2 regions of the Paenibacillus puldeungensis genome follow, and region 1 is predicted to be linked to the other one. Evidence: predicted binding sites of a transcription regulator. Region 1 holds the regulator's gene; the other holds the start of a gene.
What was found. The regulator Rex, encoded in region 1, represses fermentation and respiration genes when NADH is low (regulators of the CRP and FNR family bind a similar motif). The targets are predictions, from matches to a motif close to TTGTGAAATATTTCACAA.

Region 1 (5,669 bases):
CAGAGGAACTGCGTAGCCATAAGCCAACCGTCGTTTTCGTGGACGAAAACAATCGGACCGTCGAAAAAGCCAATCAAGAGCTGCATGCGGTGATTCGTTAATTTAGCCGGCTTTTACCGCGGAACATGCAATTCCTGGTCAAGGGAATGAAAAGGCCGTCCAAAACAAAAAATGAAGTTAAGGCTCGGACTGATTTCATTTTCGTTAAGGGTGGGATGTGAATGATGTTTCAGCATGTTTTTGCGGAAATGAATGAGATGTTGGACGAAATTTCCCGTAAGTATCCGGTAGCCCAAGGTGATCAAAAGCAGGACCTTGTACACAAATGGCGTTTGCTCAAGCATATGAGCGACGGAATTATTGAGGAATGGCTTTGTTTTGAGGAGAAGATGGGTGTGCTGCGCCAAAACATTGGAAACATTGACATACAGGATATGCCAGTGCTACCCGAAATGGACTCAGTCCCATTCATCAAAGGCCAAGGGTATTATAAGCTGCTGATGTTTTCTGAGGCGTTGCCGCAGTTCCAGCAGTTGCTTGAGCAGTTTCCTGAAAGTATGGTTGGTCGGACTTATCTGGCGATGTGCCACATGCATCTGGAACAAAGCGATGAAGCGACCGAGCATTTCAAGCAGGTGCTTAGGGTTGCGACAAATAAGCGAATGCGTTCGGTAATTTACAATGCATTAGGCTGCATCGAAGCTCAAAAAGGAACTTTTACCAAGGCAAAAGAATTTTTTACGTTAGCTTATCACAGTGATCCTTCCCTTCCGGAGCCTTTAGCTAACTTAGAGGCATGTCTAAACAGTAAGGGGAAACTGATCTACAGCAACGAACTGACGTCATTATTGTAATTATATTGGAGTCGTAGATGTCAGCTGAGCGATGCGATCATCCGCAGGAAGTGCGGCGCATCGCTCGTTTTGTTTGTGATGTAATTTACATAGAGATATTGTATTAATTTTCAAATTGGCATTCTTCTGTTATGCTGTAATGTAGACTGGAATGAAAGGGACTTATATACGCAAATGAAATATGCAGTGCTCGATTTTGAAACTACAGGCAATCAGTCCTTTGATGAAATCATTCAAGTGGGACTTGCGATTATAGAACCGGATAGGACGATTTCTCAGGTGTATAACTCCTTCGTTAAGCCTAGTATCCCGATCCCTCCGTTTATTACCGGGCTCACCGGGATCACGGAAGAGCATGTGAAGGATGCTCCGGAGCTAGACGAAGTGATGATGGAGATGGTTCCGCTTCTGAATGATGTCGTACTTGTCGGGCACAATGTAGCCTTTGATTTCAACTATTTGCAAAGTGCATTGGACAAAACGGGTTATTTGCCCTTTACGGGCAGGATTCTTGATACGATGGATTTCTTGAAAATCATGTTTCCATCACTCATGTCTTATCAGCTTGGCATGGTGGCGGCGGAGTTTGATGTGCAGCACGATCGTCCACATCAGGCCGACAGTGATGCATTGGCAACGGCGCTCATTTTTTTGAAGTGCCTTGAAGAATGTGAAAGCCTACCGCTTCTGACCATACAGCGATTAGTGGATTTGTTTGCCGGCGAGGACAGCGACTTAGGTTGGTTCTTTGATGCGTTGCTTCAGGAAAAGGAACGCGAGGCAAATCCGAATGAAGGCGGATTTACGTACTATCGTCAATTTGCGCTGCAAGCTGAGGATTGGATGGATATCGAAACGCCTCGAAATGCGCTTTTGGACAATCCGCTGGAGGATATCACCTTCGAGCAGTTTATGGATCAGGTACGTGAACGTCTGCGTGAGCGCCTGCCGCAATATGAGGAACGGGAAGCGCAGAACATGATGCTTCATGAAGTGATGAAGGCCTTTGACGAGGACAAACATCTTTTGGTAGAAGCTGGAACAGGGACCGGAAAATCGTTAGGTTACTTACTTCCTGCAATATATCATAGCGTTAAACAGGATGAGAAGGTTATGGTAAGTACACATACGATTAACCTTCAGGAGCAGCTTAGAGAGCGAGATATCCCACTGCTGACCGAGGTCGTTCCGTTTCCTTTTCTGGCGGCTGTATTTAAGGGAAGACAACATTATTTGTGTCTGCGTAAATTTGAACATAAAATAAACAGAAGAGACTTCACAACGCCAAAAGAAGAGGTGATGACGGCTGCACAAATGATTGTGTGGCTGACACAAACGATAAACGGTGATGACGAGGAGCTTAACTTAGGAAATCGCGGAAATGATTTTTGGGAGACAGTCGCAAGCGAGTCCGATTCATGTTTAGGTCGTTCGTGTCCGTGGTTTCGAAAATGCTTCTACCACCGGGCGAAGCACGAAGCCGGTGTGGCGGATGTGGTCATCACGAATCATTCCAAATTGTTTACGGACATTCAGGCAGGTCATCAACTGCTTCCGGGCTATGAGCGTCTGGTCATCGATGAAGCACATCACCTGGAGGATGTGGCGGGCAAACATTTAGGGATTAATATGAAGTATTTTACAGTCATTCACACCTTAACCCGCCTATTCAAAGATAGTAAGACAGGCCAGTTTCCGAATTTGCGTATCCAGTTGCAAAGCTCGGTAAACGAAAAGTCGGCTGAGTGGTGCTCCGTTATTGACAGCTTTTATCCTACGCTTGTAGATGTGAAAGAGACCTGGGACAAGCTAAACGAGTTGCTGTTCACGCTTATGCCGGAACGCAGTGATGCTGCGCCTGGAGATCCTGGTCAATTCGTTTTTCGGCTGCTGCCGCATAAGAAGCCGAAGGATTGGGACACGCTGGCTGCGCTGGAGAACCAAATTTATGTCTCGCTTGGGGACGTGCTGCGCAAAGGAGAACGCCTGCTCAGTCAAATCAGGGAAGAGCAGGACGATATCGGATCGGAAAGCTTGCTGACCGACATCAGCGGTTTGCTTAAGGACTTGGGAACCGAACGCGAGGCGTTGCGCTTCTTCATGAAATTAGATGGCGAAGATACCGTCTATTGGATGGAGGGTAACGGAAACTATCGCAGCCGGTCTTTGCAAATGTATGCTGTTCCCATTGATGTGAGCGCCCAACTGAAGGAGTATTTTTTCGACAGTAAGAAAAGCGTGGTCATGACCTCGGCAACTTTATCGGTTGACAAATCGTTTCAGTACATGATCGAGCAATTGGGGCTGCAGGAAGCGGCCTCCGAGGATCGGTTGATCACCTCGATGCTGCCGTCACCGTTTAACTACCGGGATCAGGCATTGCTGGTCATTCCGAGGGATTTTCCTAGCGTCAAAGGAAGCGTTGGTGATGATCACTTCGTCACCACGCTGGTTCGGTCGTTGGCGGATACAGCCATCGCCACGAAGGGACGCATGCTCGTACTGTTTACGTCTTACCGCATGCTCCGCCAGGTTTACGACCCACTAAAGGAGCTGCTGTCCGCGGAAGGGATCACCGTCATAGGACAAGGCATGGACAGCGGCAGCCGTACGAAGCTGACCCGTCGGTTTCAGGGACAGGATGCTTCGGTATTGCTCGGAACGAGCAGCTTCTGGGAAGGAGTAGATATTCCCGGTGAGGCTTTAACGAGCTTAGCGATTGTACGTCTACCTTTTCAGCCGCCGAATCATCCACTTGTGGAGGCAAAGAGCGAACGGCTGCAGAAGGAGAAGAAAAATCCTTTTATGAAGCTGTCAGTGCCTCAGGCTGTCATTCGTTTTAAGCAAGGATTTGGACGACTCGTCCGTACCTCACAGGATCGGGGAATCGTGATCGTGTATGATACGCGCATCTTGGAATCATATTACGGAAAATATTTTCTATACTCTTTGCCAGGTCCGAAGATGGAGCATATGCCGCTTGGTCAAATGGTTCCACGCATATCGGAATGGTTGAATCCTGAGGAACAATCATAGTCCTCAATCTTGCGCCAGAATAGGGGGAAACAAAGTATGAAATCAGAAAAAATTTCGGATGCTGTCGTTCGCAGATTGCCGGTATACCTGCGTTTTCTGAATGAACTGAGCCGCCGCGAGGTACCTACGGTTTCTTCGCAAGAACTTGGCCAGAAGCTGGACCTCAATCCGGCGCAAATTCGTAAGGATCTCGCTTATTTCGGCGATTTCGGGCGAAAAGGCATTGGATACGATGTCGCTTATCTGATCGAGAAAATTCAAGAAATTTTGAATTTAGACCAGCAAATCAATGTTGCTTTGGTGGGTGCTGGTAATCTTGGTCAAGCACTATCTAACTATAATGCATACTTAAAAGATAACATGAAGATCGTGGCCGTTTTTGACGCTTCGCCTGAGAAGATCGGCAAGCAAATTAACAATATTACGATTCAGCCCATCGATGATCTAGGCGACATGGTCAAGGCTAATAACATCCGCATCGGAATTATTACAGTCCCGGATTTTGAGGCTCAACGCGTTGCTGATCAATTGGTTGAGGCTGGAATTAGAGCTATCTTGAATTTTGCACCGACGGTATTAAAGGTTCCGCCGGAAGTTCGAATCCATGCGGCTGACTTTACAACGGATTTGTTAAGCTTGGCTTATTATTTGGAGGATGGAAAGGAACCGGTAAGTTATGAGTCGTAAGTGGTTGATTAAGAATGGTACGTTTGCCGTGTTAAAGGAAGATTGTACCATCGTTCGCGGATATATGCTTGTGGAAGGGGATACGATCACTTACATTGGTGAACAGCGCCCGGAAGGCGTAGAAGGGGCCGAAACATTTGATGGCAAAGGATTGCTGTTCCTGCCTGGGCTCGTAAATACGCATGGCCATGCGGCGATGTCTCTTCTTCGTGGATACGGAGATGATATGGTGCTTCAAAATTGGCTGCAGGAAAAGATGTGGCCGATGGAAGCCAAGTTTACGGGGGCAGATGTTTATGCCGGAACAGCATTGTCCGTACTGGAAATGCTCAAAGGCGGAACAACGACGTTCCTCGACATGTATGACCATATGGACCAAGTGGCTAAGGTCGTTGAAGAATCGGGGATTCGCGCCGTATTGACGCGAGGGGTGATCGGCCTTTGTCCTCCTGAAGTTCAGGATCAGAAGCTGCAGGAGGCTATCCGTTTCGCCCGCGATTGGCACGGTAAAGCGGATGGACGGATCACGACTATGATCTCGCCGCACGCTCCTTACACCTGCCCGCCTGACTACATCGAGAAATTTGTTCAGGTGGCACATGATCTGGATCTTCCAATGCATACGCATATGTCGGAGACGCTTGCGGAAGTAGAGCAGAATGTCAAGGACTATGGGGCTCGGCCTGTAGAGCATCTGCGCAAACTTGGGATGTTCTCGCGTCCAACTTTGCTGGCGCACGCCGTGCATTTGACGGACGAGGAAATTTACGTGTTAGCTGCACATCATGTTGCCGTCTCGCATAATCCGGGTAGCAACCTGAAACTGGCCAGCGGTGTGGCTCGTGTTCCGGAGCTATTAAGCAAAGGGGTCGTTGTTTCACTGGGCACGGATGGCGCTGCGAGCAACAACAATCTCGACATGTTTGAGGAGATCAGGTTGGCTGCTCTGATTCATAAGGGTGTTTCCGGCGATCCTACCGCAGTTCCAGCATTAGAAGCTCTCAAAATGGGAACGGAGTATGGAGCGAAATCGCTCTTCATGCAAAACACAGGCAGGCTGGCTGCTGGGATGAAGGCGGATTTCATCGCGCT
Region 2 (5,669 bases), on a different contig from region 1:
GAACATGATTTGTACCGGATACGTCGCTTCAGACATTAAATTCCAGCGTAAGGCAAAAAGTAGGCTGACGATGGTGATGCAGCCCATTAAATAGGTGATTTTTCGTTTCAAATAACGATTTAGCAGAACAAATGCAAGCACCTCAAAAGCCGTTGACAGAAAGACGGCTCCCCCCACCTGCAATCTCGAGCCCCCGAGATCCGTTATAAACAGAGGCATAAAAATAACATTGATGGAGTTTGGTATGGAGACGAGAATGCCGAATAAAACAAAGGCAATGAAATATTTCTGGCGAAACGTACGCAGAATGTCTGCGGATTTAAGCGAAAGCGTAGTTGCCGTTTGGCGGATTGACGGCAGCCATAAAGTGAAGCTGATTGCCAGCATTAACGTTACGCTGAACAACAGGGATATTCCGTATTGCCCAATTGCATCGATAATGGGACCTGCCGCCAAGGCGATAAAGGTCCAGCCGAGGGAACCCCATAGGCGAAAGGCTCCAAATTTGAACTTTGTTCCTTCCGTATAGCCCAAAATCAGGCTGTTGCTTTGCGAAAGCAGAGCGCTTTGAAAAAAGAACAGCAAGCTCATCGTCAGATACAACAAATGAAAGGTGTTTACCTTAAACACCAGATGTCCCATCACAAGCAAGCCAATCAGCATCGCCAGCAGGACAGCCCGTGGATTTTGCCGCCGGTCGCTAATATACCTCCAGAACGGATTGGCCGCTAAAGAAATCAGAGGTCCGATCGACATAAGAGTCCCAATTTCCAGCTTGTCCATTCCAATGTCCTGCAAATATAATTGAAAAAAAGCCGCGAAAATGACCATCGTTCCGTAAATAAAGAAGTTAAGCAGCCTCAGAGGCAACAACGAAGAGGACCAATGCAAGTGATTATCTCGCAAACGCGCCATTCCTTTCTGTCCGGATCCATATCGTTATCATGTTGAATTGACTATGCTTTCAATGTAACACACAGGTGAAAGGGGATACAAACCAACATTTTTTCTTTTTACCAAAATTTATAAACAGGGTGGTTAAGATGGAGGTATCAGCGATTATTATCGCAGGCGGGCAGTCACGCCGAATGGGGGAGGATAAAGCTCTCCTAAGACTCGGAGGTGTGACGATTTTGGAAAAAATGATTCAGGAGCTGGAGCCGGTCGCTTCACGTATCGTGATCGCCGCAGGAAACAAGAAGGAGGTTTATCGCTCGTTGTTCGATAAGCAAGTCGTCACAGACGTCTATGCGGATGCAGGGCCGCTGGCCGGGCTGCACGCTGGACTGAGCGCCTCTACAGCTGATTGGAACATTGCAGTAGCCTGTGATACGCCTTTTGCTAATCGTGGGCTGTTTCAAGCTTTGCTGAGCTTTGTCCCTGTCTCTGAAATTGGGGATTGCCGTCGCGGAGAGCCGGAAGCTGTTGTCGCGAGCGTGGCCGGAAGAGTCCACCCGCTTCTCGCGGTGTACCGGCGGAGCGTGCTGCCCAGCCTGGATCAGGAGTTACGGGAAGGCAATCATAAAATGATGAATTGGCTAAACGGGCTTCAAGTGGTGTACGTGGATGGCCAAACGCTCGCTGCGGGCACAGGCATTTCTGAAGAACAGCTCGCCTTCAATATGAACCATCCGGAAGATTATGCGCAGGCAAAAATTTGGTACGAAAAAAAGGGGCATGACTTCAGTTAGTCGTAAACCAGTCCATACTAAATTGTAATATAGATCACATAAAGCGCTTACATTTTGCGTTATAATGCACTTGAGCGATACGTGATCCCCCTTAATCATGTGTCGGTATATGCTCTTGAGATGATTTCCGGCACATATAAGGAAGTCATCTTTTTTTCATCAAATGAAAAAATTTAATCATACATGGGGATGGCCAAATCGGTGGCTGGTTAGCAAATGACGTTATGAGAAATACTGCGAATAAGGTACGAAAGAAATAAGGAGATGACCAAGAGATGACTATGATGTCAAAACATCTTGTCTATACGCAAGAACAGGTTCGGTGGCTGGAGCTTCGTGGATGGGTGTACCGGTTGTTGATGGATTTTCTGAGTCGTCCGCCCCGCATGTCCCTTATCGCTCAATGGCGTCAAAAGGTCGAACAGAACAACCGGGTACCGGAGAGCCGGGGTGGCCAAAGACTTAAGAGCTACCTGGAAGGCATTTCGGAAGAAGACTTTCGCCGTGTTTGCTATAAGGAAGCCGAGGAATATGAACGACTGTTTATGGGACATGATGCGATGCTTGCGTCCTGTGAAAGTATTTTTCGTTGCAGAACTGAAGGGGCTGACGCCTTTTCCTGCATCTCGGAAGTTGGAAAAATGTATACGGACAACGGAATCGTATTTAATAAATTGAACGGGGAACGCGATGATCATATTGCGCTGGAGCTCGAATTTATGGCCGTATTGGCCGAAGAGATGCTGAGCAAGGAAAACCTGTGTTACAGCTGCTTGGGGCTGGCTGACGCGCAAATCAAGTTTCTCGAGGACCACCTGCTGAAGTGGGCTCCCGAGTTTGCAGCAGAGTTGCTGCAGGCAACGGCAAGTCCCTTGTATAAGGGGCTGGCTGAGCTGTTACAGGAGTTCCTTCCTTCGGATTTGCAGCAGCTTCGGCGCTGGCGGGCCAGCCAACGGTTGGTATAGAGAGAGCATCCATAGCAAAAAAAATAAAGGACTATGCCGCGGCTGCGACTTATGCGCATGACGGCATGTCCTTTTTTGCATAAAGGAATCTGGGAGCATCTGAATAGATGTATTTTCTACATCTAATATTGAACTTTATTCCATTTTTGACTGTTTAATTGTGAAAAGTGCATCCAAATGGACTAAAAACGAAGGGGTGTGTAAATTTGCCTCAATTTAGCTGCACTTTTTGCATTTACTTACGCGGGGTAGGCACAATTGCTAAAAATAAATGTACAAAATACATTTAGCTACCACCCAGTCACCAGCGATGGAGAAACAGTCGATCGACGTACTTTCAGGGGAGACAAGGGGAGACAGACCACGATTCGCGGTAGTTTTTCTTGCGAGTAAATAAAAAACCGCTGGAGCACACATGGCTCCAACGGTTTTTCCTATGTTTGATTACTCGAGCTCCGCTCCCCCGGCTTTGCGGTGGCGGAATTTCATAAGGAATTCATAGACGATCGGCACGATGACCAAGGTAAGCAGCGTCGAGCTGATCAGACCGCCGATAACGGTGATGCCGAGCCCGCGGGAGATGATCCCTGCGCTATGCTCCCAGCCGAAGACGAGCGGCAGCAGAGCGCCGATCGTAGCCAGCGCCGTCATGAGAATCGGACGAAGCCGCGTGGCTCCCGCTTCAAGCAAAGCTTCCCGTGTAGATAGACCTTCGCGTTCCTTGTGGATGACACGGTCGATCAATACGATGGCGTTGGTCACGACGATCCCGATCAGCATCAGGACACCCATGAGCGCCGATACGTTTAATGTTTCTCCGCCAAGCAGCAGCGCAACCATGGCGCCGATGACGATAAACGGCAGGGAGAACAAAATGGCGAACGGCGCCAAACCGCCGCCGAATGTGATGACAAGTACGAAGTAGACGATCGCAATTGCGGCTGCCATGGCGATGCCGAGCTGGCCGAACGTATCGTTGATCTGTTCGGTAACGCCGCCGAATTTCACAGTAACGCCGTCCGGTTTATCCATCTTGTCGATTTTGTCTTGCAGGTTGCCGGATGCCTTTTGTACATCCGTTGCGGTAATTTTGGCGGTCACCTCGACGACCATTTTGCCATTGATCCGCATGATGGAATCCGGCGAGCTGCCTTTCTCTACCTTGGCTACATCCTTAATCGGAACCTGTATGCCAAGCGGGGAGGTCAGCGTTTCGTTCTCGATGTCGGCGATGCTGCCATAGGAAGAAGTCGAATCGGTTTCGATATACACCTTATGATCCTTCCCGTCGATCTTCACCTCAGTCAGGACCGGACGCTCGCGCACCGGACTGAGCTTCATGGCCAGCTGGCCGGCGGTGAGCCCAAGGGAACTCAGTTTTTGTTGATCTGCTACCAGGGTGTATTGATCATAAGCTTTCGATAGGCTTGTTTCGCCCTTCTTGAAGTTCTTAGTATCCTCCTGCACCAATTTCAAAATTTGGTCGGACACCGGTTTGATCTGCTTTAGATCGTCCCCAAAGACGTTGATGGTAAGCGAGCTGCCGCCCATGCCGCCCATCATCATCTCGGACATGTCGCTCCATCCACCGGTAGGCAGCTCCTTCCGCAAGCCGTTCAGCAGCTTTTCTTTTACGTCGCTAAAATGCTTCGTATCTTCATTGTAAGCGATGTAAAATAACGCGGAGTTGGAGGACCCCATGCTAAGCGGGCTGCTGCCGCCGATGGAATACTGCATCTTTTCCACGCCGGGTTGATCCATAATGTACTTCTCGGCTTTTTGCATATCCTGCTCGACATCCTCGAGCCGCGCGCCTGGAGCCGGGGCATACGTAGTCATCACGTATTTGTCCTCCTGCTCCGGAATGAAGCTGACGCCGACGAGTGGATAGAGGAACAGGCTTCCCACCAGCAGAACAACCGCCATACCAAACGTAATCAGCTTATGGGATAAAGACCAGTTCAACGCACGTTGATATGCGCGGGCGATGCCTTTCGGGTTCACGTCATGATTATGCGTATGCTTAAGCCCTTTGCGGAATAACGTATGCGCAAGCGCCGGTACTAGCGTGATGGCGACCAGCAGCGAAGCCAGCAGGGAGAAGACGATGGTCAGCGCAAAAGGCTTGAACAGTTCCCCGACCATCCCGCTTACGAAAGCGAGCGGAAGGAAGACGGCGATCGTGACAATCGTCGAGGCCATAATCGGTATAAACATTTCACGAGTGGCCTCAACGACAAGCTTGCCGCCCTTCAGCTTCTCTCCGGTGAGCGACAAGCGGCGGTAAATATTCTCGATAACGACAATCGAGTCGTCGACCACCCGGCCGATCGCGACGGTCATTGCGCCCAGCGTCATCATGTTGAGCGTAATATCCATTTGTCGCAATGCCAATATGGCGATCAGCAGCGACAAAGGAATCGAAATGATGGAGATGATCGTTGAGCGGATATTCCGCAGGAAGATCAAAATGATCAACACGGCGAACAGGGCGCCGAACAACGCTTTGGACAGCATCGTATTGACCGAGTCCGTGATTGGTTTTCCTTGGTCCATCATGATGTTGAAGCGAATGTCAGGATATTGCTTGCTTAATTCGTCCACCTTGTCCTTAACCTGGTTTACAACATCAACCGTATTGGCGTCGTTGGCTTTGACGATTTGGATGCCGATAGACTCCTTGCCGTTGGTGCGTGAAATGGATTCGGCTTTGCCGATCGTTTCGATCTCGGCAATGTCGCCCAATTTTACAGTAGGAATGCCAATTGGGGCAGTTCCCATAGCACCAGCGCCGCTCGGTCCTACGCTTCCCGCACCGGCCGCACCTGCACCACTGGCTGCAGGGGACTTGGCACCGGGCGCAGATGCTGCTCCACCTGCCATACCGGCAGGATTGGCATTTCCGGCTGCTCCGGCAGGAGCGCCATTTGCCGTGCCTGCGACAGGCGTTTTTGGAACGACCGGAATGGCCAGGTTCTTCAGATCATCGACGGTAGTGACGTTTCCATCGACA

Region 2: the regulator Rex is predicted to act here: its motif matches at 1,714-1,731, upstream of ACFQ3W_RS25010 (TorD/DmsD family molecular chaperone).

The regions. Positions count from the first base shown of each region.
Region 1 is NZ_JBHTLM010000020.1:28,002-33,670, forward strand. Features, by position in the region: gene panD (aspartate 1-decarboxylase) at 1-101, shown strand, start outside; gene ACFQ3W_RS21030 (tetratricopeptide repeat protein) at 222-854, shown strand; gene dinG (ATP-dependent DNA helicase DinG) at 1,029-3,890, shown strand; gene ACFQ3W_RS21040 (redox-sensing transcriptional repressor Rex) at 3,900-4,577, shown strand; gene ACFQ3W_RS21045 (amidohydrolase) at 4,567-5,669, shown strand, end outside.
Region 2 is NZ_JBHTLM010000033.1:21,551-27,219, reverse strand. Features, by position in the region: gene ACFQ3W_RS25020 (MFS transporter) at 1-915, opposite strand, end outside; gene mobA (molybdenum cofactor guanylyltransferase) at 1,044-1,691, shown strand; gene ACFQ3W_RS25010 (TorD/DmsD family molecular chaperone) at 1,967-2,656, shown strand; gene ACFQ3W_RS25005 (efflux RND transporter permease subunit) at 3,101-5,669, opposite strand, start outside.